2 regions of the Tepidiphilus baoligensis genome follow, and region 2 is predicted to be linked to the other one. Evidence: riboswitches for the same ligand, from Rfam matches in the RefSeq annotation. Region 2 holds a riboswitch; the other holds the start of a gene.
What was found. Region 2 has a riboswitch for cobalamin ahead of GV368_RS05280 (energy-coupling factor ABC transporter permease). Riboswitches for the same ligand answer to the same signal wherever they lie in the genome.
Positions count from the first base shown of each region.

Region 1 (4,411 bases), on a different contig from region 2:
GAAGTCGCTCTCTTCGGCAAGAAGGACTACCAGCAGCTCATGGTACTGCGCAACCTGGTGCGCCAGCTCGCCCTGCCGGTGACGATCGTCGCCGGCGAGACGGTGCGCGCCGCCGACGGCCTCGCGCTCTCCTCGCGCAACACCTATCTCTCGCAAGCCGAGCGTGCCGAGGCGCCGCGCCTCTATCGTGTCCTCACGCGCATCGCCCAGGCCGTGCGCGCCGGAGCCGCCGACCATGCCCGGCTGGAGGAGGAAGCAATGGCCGAGCTCGCCGCCCACGGCTGGCAGCCGGACTACGTCACGGTACGCCGCCGCGTCGACTTGCAGCCCCCCGCGCCCGGCGAGCGGGAACTCGTCGTGCTGGGCGCCGCGCGCCTGGGCAGTACGCGGCTCATCGACAACCTCGAGATCTGAATCGCGCGCTTCAGCGCGGCGTATAGCGCAACCCCACGAAGGCGCTCAAGCCGGGCGTATTGTAGCCTCGCGCGCTTTCGTAATTCTTGTCGAAGAGGTTGTCGATGCGCGCCTCCAGCTTCAAGTCCGGCGCGAAACGATGGCTCGCCACGAGGTTGAAGAGGCTGTAGGCGCCGAGCTCGTCGCTCTTGGTATTGTCGTTGTAGCGCCGTCCCACGCCGACCCACTCGAGGCCGGCATTCCACGCCCCCCACTGGCGCCACAGCGAGGCAGTGGCACTGTGCCGCGCGCGGCGCGCGAGTGGTTTGTCGGTGGTCTCATCGATCGCTTGCAACCAGTCGTAGCTCGTGCGCCACTGCCAGCCCGCCGCAGCCCCTTCATAGGCGAGCGTGGCACCTTCGAAGCGCGCTTCACTAACGTTGAAGAAATCAGAGACCACCCAGCCGATCAGGTTTCTCACCCGGTTGTGGTAATAGGTGAGCGAAGCCGACTGCTGGTCTCGTTCCCATACGAGCGCGACTTCGCGGTTGCGCCCTTTTTCCGGCTCCAGATGCGGATTGCCGTAATTAGGATGAAAGAGCTCGTAGAGCGAAGGCGCTTTGAAGGACGTCCCGAGGCTCGCGTGGGCGCGCCACTCGCGCGCGATCTGATAGCCGTAGGCGAGCGCATAGGTATCCTGTCCCCCGAAGGTCGAATGCTGGTCGTGCCGCGCGCTCAGCTGCCAGCGGTGCGGCCCGAGGTTAGCACTCCAGGCAGCCACGGCCGAGTTGATGGCGATCGATTCCTCGCTCGGCGCATCCCCTAACCACGGTGCCTTTTGCTCGAAGCGCTCGAGCGCGAGCATCGCCCGCCCCAGCGGAAGCGCCACGTCGTTCTGCCAGCTGTATTCGTCGTTCTCGGTACGAAATCGGCTGAGCCCGGAAGAGACGTGTTTTTGCCAATCGAGGGTGTGCCCGATGCGCAAGGTGCTCGTCCACGCATCGGTCAGCGCGTTACGCGTATAGACCTGCCACTGCTGCGTACGAAAATCCTGGTATGCATTATAACTATCATCATAATGTGCCCTCCCGTCGTTTTGCCGCAGCACGAAACCCATCTCGTGGCCGGCAAGCGGCGTGAGCACGAGCGAGGCGGTGCCACCGCGGTTGCGGTAGGCGTCGTCGTCCGCGTCCTGCCCAGAGGCATTTTTCATGGCGGAGAAGCCGCCGCTATGGCTTTGCTGGAAATCCGCCCGCAAGCGGACGAGTTCGTTGCCCGCGGACAGACCGACGCTGCCCTGCGCCGTGTCGTACGAACCGTAACCGGCAAACGCCTCGGCCGACAGACCGGGCGCACCGCGCCGGGTGAAGATCTGGATCACGCCGCCGATGGCATCCGCCCCATACATCGTCGCGGCGGGCCCGCGCAGGATCTCGATGCGTTCGACGTCGGCCAAGGAGAGAAAACGCAGGGGCGAGCCGCTGGAGTCAATGGAATTGATGGGGATGCCATCGACCAGCACCTTGGTCTGGTTGGAATTCGTACCACGCACGTAGAGGCTGGCCGACGTCCCAGGCCCCCCGCTGCGCGCCATCTGGATGCCGGGTTGACGCGCGAGCAGATCGATGATGGTCTCGCTTCCCGCGCGCTCGATCTCCTCGCGCTCGATCACCGTGACGTCGGCAAGGATCTCGGAGACCCGCGTCTGCTGCCGCGTGGCCGTCACGACGACCGGCTCCAGCGCCTCCTGGGCCCCGACTCCGAAAGAAAAAGACGACAACAGCAGGCTAGGCGGCAACGCGGCCACCAAAGATTTGACGAAGCGATTCACATGATTCCCCTCGGCCGGCCACCCCGCCGGCCCGAATGGAAAGCCCACCGCAGGCGGATTCACGCGCCTGCGCCCTGCGTTCCTGGCCGGTCTCCGGGCTCGCGAGATTTGACGCGCCGCCTTCCCGGGCATCAAGCCCAGTGGCATTTCGGCGCGCCCGCACTCGCCTACCGTTGCGGGGGCAGCAGCGGATTTGCCAGACAAACACATCCGGCGCACCGCTTTCCCGTTTCACCGCGCCGGGAGAACCCCGGCCGCGGCACCAGAAACGTGAGGGGTGATTCTACCTCAAGGCGCCACGACCTCCTCGTCGGCCATGCGATCGAGGATCTCGCGCACTTCGGTCGAACGAACCTGGCGGCGGGTCGCCTCCAGCACGGGCGCGAAGGCAGCGCGATATGGTTCGGCCCAACGCCGCCAACGCTCCAGCGCCCGGGCAAGGCGCGATCCCACGATGGGGTTGGTCGCATCGAGCCGCAGCACCGCTTCCTGCCAGAAGGCCCAGGCCGGATCGCCCGCCGCGCAGGCTTCGGCGAGATTGTTGGCGAAGAAGTTGAGCACCAAGGCGTAGACCTTGTTCGGGTTGGTCCAGCGAAACGCCCGGTGCTCGGTCAAACGCTGCACGCGCGCGAGCACTGCCCCCGGAGCACCATGCCAGGACCAGCGCATCGCCTGGCGGGCGAACCACTTGTCGAGCACCAGATCGTCTTCGGCATAGCGCGACTCGAAGGCGGAGAGCAGCGCCTCGCCCAGCGCCTCATCGGGGTGCGCGAGCGCCGCATCGAGCGCCGCCAGCCGCTCGGTGAGATTGTCGGCGGCGGCAAACGTGCGCGAGCAGCGTTCGTCCTCACCCAGCAGCGCCTCCATGCGCCAGGCAAACGCGGCGAGCGCACGCCGGCCAGCCTCCAGGGGATCGTAGCGATAGGGGCGTGCAGATCCGCAATCCCGCCAGCGCGGCCACAGATCGCGTCCAGCCCGGGCAAGGTCGATCGAGGACCGCACCAGCGCAGTACGCAGGCGCACCGGATCGGCCGGCGTCATCGTCTCCAGCAGCCAGCGCTCACCGGGCAATGCCGCGGCCTTGACGCGGAACATCGCATCGAGCGATTCATCGGCGAGCAGCTGTTTCCAGGCCGTGACGAAGGTCTCGTCGAGCGTTTCGGTTTCGCCCCGGGTCAGCCGCAGCACCTGGCGCTGCGCCCAGCTCTGCGCCGCATCCCAGCGGTTGAAGGCGTCTGAATCGTAGGCCATGCGATGGCGCAGTGCCTCGTCCGGCTCCTCGAACACCAGGCGCACCGGCGCCGAGAACCCCCGCAGGAGCGAAGGCACCGGCTTCGGCCCCGGCGGCAGGCCGATGAATTCGAGCGTGAGCGCCTCGTCAGTCAGGGTGAAGAGGCGGGTCGTCGCGCCCACGGCGGAATCGCGCGGCGCGATTGGCCGCATCCCTCCGGCTGGCGGCGCTTCGGGTGCGGGTACAGCGTCGCGCTCGTCGGCGAGCACGAGCGGCAGGTCGCGGCCGTCGGCACCGAGCAGCCCCAGGCGGACGGGCAGGATCACCGGCCCATTCTCCGGCTGTCCGGGCGTGGGTGGGGTGAATTGCCGCAGATGCAGCGTGTAGCGCCCTGCGTCGCCGTCCCAGTCTTCCTCGACCACCAGCCGCGGGGTCCCTGCCTGTTCGTACCAGCGCAAAAACGGCGTCAAATCGACGCCGTTCGCCTCGGCCATCGCCGCGACGAAGTCCTCGCAGGTCACCGCTTGGCCATCGTAGCGCTCGAAGTAACGATCCATCCCGGCGCGAAAGCCTTTTTCCCCCAACAAGGTGTGCAGCAGCCGGATCACTTCGGCGCCCTTTTCATACACGGTGGCGGTGTAGAAATTGTCGATGGCGCGGTAGGATTGGGGGCGGATGGGATGGGCCATCGGCCCCTCGTCTTCGGGGAACTGCGCCGTGCGCAACGTCTGCACATCCTCGATGCGTTTCACCGCCCGGGCCGAATCCGCTCGCTCGGGCCCCACGGCCTGGGCCAGCTCGTCGGCACTGAACTCCTGCTCGCGGAACACCGTGAGCCCTTCCTTCAAAGTAAGCTGGAACCAGTCGCGGCAGGTGATGCGGTTTCCCGTCCAGTTGTGGAAATACTCGTGCCCTACCACGGCTTGCACGGCGGCATAGTCCGCATCGGTGGCCGT
Region 1 is NZ_JAAAUB010000001.1:320,651-325,061, reverse strand. It holds gene panC (pantoate--beta-alanine ligase) at 1-414, shown strand, start outside; gene GV368_RS01630 (TonB-dependent receptor domain-containing protein) at 425-2,224, opposite strand; cobalamin riboswitch at 2,292-2,506, opposite strand; gene pepN (aminopeptidase N) at 2,513-4,411, opposite strand, start outside.
Region 1: another riboswitch for cobalamin. It lies ahead of GV368_RS01630 (TonB-dependent receptor domain-containing protein); the one in region 2 lies ahead of GV368_RS05280 (energy-coupling factor ABC transporter permease).

Region 2 (4,411 bases):
TCGAGCCTTCGAGCAAGCCCAAGCGGTGCGCCTTGCGCATCGCCTCGACCGCCCGGGTGCCGCCGTTCGCTTTCGCCGCCGCGATCACGTCTTCATCGGCGATGAACTGATGCGCCGTCATGCCGAAATGCGACAGGCGCGGGCGCGACAGCCCCACGCAGATCATCTCCACGTCCGCCACCACGGGCGTGCCCCCCCGGCGGATCGCCGCGATCCCCGCCTCGATCGCCTCGGGGTGAAAGAACGTCAGCCCGTTGAACTCGAAATCGGCACTCGCGTGGATTATGCGCCGCACCACCGGCCACTGCGATGCGGCATAGCAATGCGCTCCCCCCACCTCGGCATCGATGATGGCGAAAGAATCGTGCTCGATCGCGCGCCCCAAGGCTGTGAGCTGTTCGGTGATCGCCGTCATGATCCTCCCTCATCCGTGATGATGCGCATGAGCATGTTCGTGGGCCGCGGCGGCGCGGTATTTGCAGCCGTCGCACTCCAGCATCCCCTCTCGCTCCCCGTTCGTCACCCGCGATTCCAGCAACGCCACGAGGCGCTCGTCGAAACCGAAATGACGCGCCAGCGCGAACGCCACCGTAGGATATTGCCGCCGCAGGCGCTCCACCTGCGCCCCGATGCGCTCGATCAGCACCCCGGTGAAGAGATACACGGGAACGATGGCGATCTGCATCATGCCGAGTTTCACCTGCCGCGCCACCACCGTCTCCAGACGCGGCCAGGTGATGCCGGTAAAGGCGAGATCGACCAGCTCGTGGTCATTGGCCTCGAACACCCAGCGCGCCATTTTCGCGAGCTCCGCGTTCCCTCCCGGATCCGATGAACCGCGTCCGAGCAAAATCACGCCCGTGGTGGCCGGATCGGGCACGTCCAGTTCCCGCAATGCCTCCTGCAGCCGCTGCTGGATGAGCGGGAAAAGCTCCGCTCCCATACCCAGATGCCTGCGCGCCACGAAGTGCACCTGCGGGTGGCGCGCCCGCGCCCGCTCGATCGCCTCAGGCAGTTCCATCTTCACGTGCCCGGCCGCGTTGAGGATGAGCGGTACCACCACCACCTCGCGCGCGCCTTCCGCCGCCCGATCGAGCCCTTCGTCGAGCAGGATCTCGGCATGCTCGATGAAACACAGTTCGATGCGCCATTGTGGCCGCATCTGCCGCCAGCGCGCCACGAATTCCGCGGTCTCGACGTTTCCCGTCGCCTCGCGCGACCCGTGCGCCACCACCAGCACCGTGCATTCGTTCATGTATCCCATTCCTTCGTCTTTGCTTTGCGCCAGCGATGCGTAAAGGAAGGGTCGTAGAGCTTGCTGCGTGCCAAATCCGGCCACGACGCCGCCCCCAGCGTGGGGCCGACCACGATCATCGCCTGACTCACGATCCCCGCCTCGCGGCACGCCCGGCGCAATTCCCCCAGCGTGGTGCGCACGATGCGCTCCTCGTCCGCCCAGCTTGCCTTGTGCACCACCAGCACCGGCGATTCTTCCGCCCAACCGGCCGCGCGCAAACCCCGCTCGACCTCGGCGAGCCGCGTGATCGAGAGAAAGAGACAGATCGTGCTGCGGTGCGCCGCGAGGGACTCGAGCTCCTCACCCGGCGGCATGGGCGTACGCCCGGCCACCCGGGTGAGGATCACCGTCTGCGTCACTTCGGGCAAGGTCATCGATTCGCCCGCGGCCGCCATCGCCGCCATCGCCGAAGACACTCCCGGTACCACCTTCCAGGAAATGCCCGCCGCCGTGAGCGGCCGGGTGAGCTCGATGAGCGCCCCATAGAGCGTGGGGTCGCCCGTCTGCAGGCGCACCACCGTCTCGTGCGCCTTCGCCGCGGCCACCAGCCACTCGGTCATCTCCTCGAGCGTCATGTCTTTCGAATCGCAGATGAGGCAACCCGGCGGCGCGTAACGCGTCACGGCGGCATCCACCAACGACCCGGCGAAGAGCACGGCACCGGCACACTCGAGCAGCTTCTTGCCCTTGACGGTGAGGAGCTCCGGATCGCCGGGGCCGGCGCCGACGAACCATACCGTCCCCGGCATCAGGCCCGACCCATGAAGAGCCGCCGCTGCAACAGCAGGGATTCCCTCCCGCGATGCCAAGCCTTGGCCGCCGCGAGCACCGCCAGGTCGATGAGCGGCTCGACGAGCACCACCGCAAGGTAGGCCGCGCCGAACGAAGCCACCTGCGCGAGGTTTTCCGCGCCGACCCCCTGACCGTAGAGCGCCCAAAAAGCCACCCACGACACCACGCCCCCCTGGTAGGCGAGCGACAGACGCAGCACGTCGCGATAACGCAGTTCGACGTAAGGAATGTGCGGTGCCACGATACGCCGGGCCAGGAGCGCCGTGGCGAAGAGCGGTACGAGCAAAGTGGTCACGTTCATGCCGAACTGCGGCAGATCGGCGGGCGCAAAGAACATCCCTTGGGCGAGGAGCCCGCCGGCGAGCCCCAGAGCCGCCGCCGCAGGGCCGAAGAGCAGCAGCAAGGTAGAGCCCAGGATGAGGTGGACCTCGGACACGCCCACCGGTCGATGGGGAAAGACCTCGAAGAAACAGAACACGAGGAAGGACGCCACGAGGGTGCGCAACGCGAGCGCCGCCACCCCGTCCTTTTTCACCGCGCGGGCCGCGAGCCACCAAGCGGTGGCCAGGCTCGCGGCCGCAGTGGCATGACCCAACAAGAGTTTGGCGCCCGTGACGACGCCTGGTTCGATATGCATGACCCGTCTCCTTTGCGAAGTCTTCGCCAAGACGAGCCGCACGAGGAGAAAGGGCCTGAGGAAAGGGGAAGAGAGAAGGACCGCCCCGAACCGTCAGCCAAACCCACACCCCGGGGCTCGCACCAACTACGCACTTCGGGCCGGTCTTCTGGCTCGCCGTCATCCGGTTCGCGCGCCTTCCCATGCCGTTGAAGGCACAGTGGCCGATGCGCTTCCCGTCAGGCTCACAGCAGCGGGGGCTGCGCCGGAATGGCAGGACGATGCCCGCTTCACCGGCTTCCCGTTTCACCCACTCGCAAGACGTCGGAGCGGGCACCCGAAGCAAAGGCAAGATACACCGCCGCCGCGCACGATGTCAACGCCATGGACTCCAGCCCTCCTTCCTGTGGATCGTGAAGAAACGAGCGCAAGTCCTTGAACGGATTTGTCTCATCCTGGGATTTTCACAAAATTATCCACAAGCCTGTCCCAATTCTGAGGCGAGTTTGTCTGCCATCTCCCGCCAGCCCGCCGACGGTGCACGGATACAAGGATTCTCCGGTAATCGTTTGTGGATCAATGGAAAATTTCCCCATCGGGTGAATTTCCTCCCCAAACCGCCCACTGCTCATCCCAGGGTTTTCCCAAAGTTTTCCCGCCGGGGAAACGTGCGGATGCCTTGGACGGCAAGAAGTTATCCACAGATTTGGAGGAAACATTGTTTACATGGTTTTTTGTTTACTTGATTTAGTTGACAACCCCTTTCTCCTTCGCCAAAAAAAAACCATGAAGAAAGGAATGTTTTTGCTCTCCTACCAAAAACCATTTTTAAATTGATGTTTTTTGTGACCGATACGCCACAGTGGACAAGGCGAAGGGAAACCGTGGGAAAGTTTGGGGAAAACTCCCCGTTTTTTCTGGATCCCGGAAAGCATTCGTCTACATCACACCGCTTGCAAACCCTTCGTTCCCCTCATTCACCATCAAGAAAAATCCAACGAAATCATAGTTTTTACTCAGTTTTCCACAGAACCTTGTCGAGCATAGTAAACACTAGAGGTTTTTATAAAAGATCTGTGTACAACTACCGATCTCGGCGTGTCTGTCCTGCCGTCTGCTGCCCCTTGCCCTCGTCGCCCCTTGCCCCTAGACTTCCCTGCAACCTCCAAGGGGACGTCGTCGTGCACTTCGAACACCGCCTGTTCTTCGCTCCGGAAGAAGCACTCGATGCCGCCGAGGTCTGGCAGGGATTGGCGATGCGCATCGAGCATCCGCAGGAATTCGTCCTGGGGCTGACCGGCTGCGACATCCTGGAGCGAGGCCCGGCGCACGTGCTGCGCCGGCTGCACTTTGGCCACGACAGCTACCGCGATCGTGTCGAGTGGGAAGAGGGAAAACGTCTGCGCTTCGTCGTCGAACCCCAGGACGGCCGGCCCGGCGGAACGCTGGAGATCTCGCTCGTCATCGAAGGCGAACGCCTCGGGCTGAATTTCCGCTATGACACCACCCTGGACGAGGCTCTGCTCGCGCCCGACGGCCGGCCCGTGGCCGAGTGGCTTTCCCAGGCCTATGCCGCGGCCGATGCCGACACCATAGCGCGCATCGTCGCGATCGCGCGAAAGAAACGAGGAAAAGCATGATCGAATTCAAAAACCTGCGCCTCTACCGCTGGGATGGTCCGGAAGGGCGCACCTACTGGAACGAGC
Region 2 is NZ_JAAAUB010000005.1:112,888-117,298, forward strand. It holds gene GV368_RS05265 (precorrin-8X methylmutase) at 1-415, opposite strand, end outside; gene GV368_RS05270 (sirohydrochlorin chelatase) at 425-1,255, opposite strand; gene cobM (precorrin-4 C(11)-methyltransferase) at 1,252-2,046, opposite strand; gene GV368_RS05280 (energy-coupling factor ABC transporter permease) at 2,046-2,726, opposite strand; cobalamin riboswitch at 2,848-3,061, opposite strand; gene GV368_RS11625 (AtaL-like protein) at 3,887-4,345, shown strand; gene GV368_RS11110 (recombination-associated protein RdgC) at 4,342-4,411, shown strand, end outside.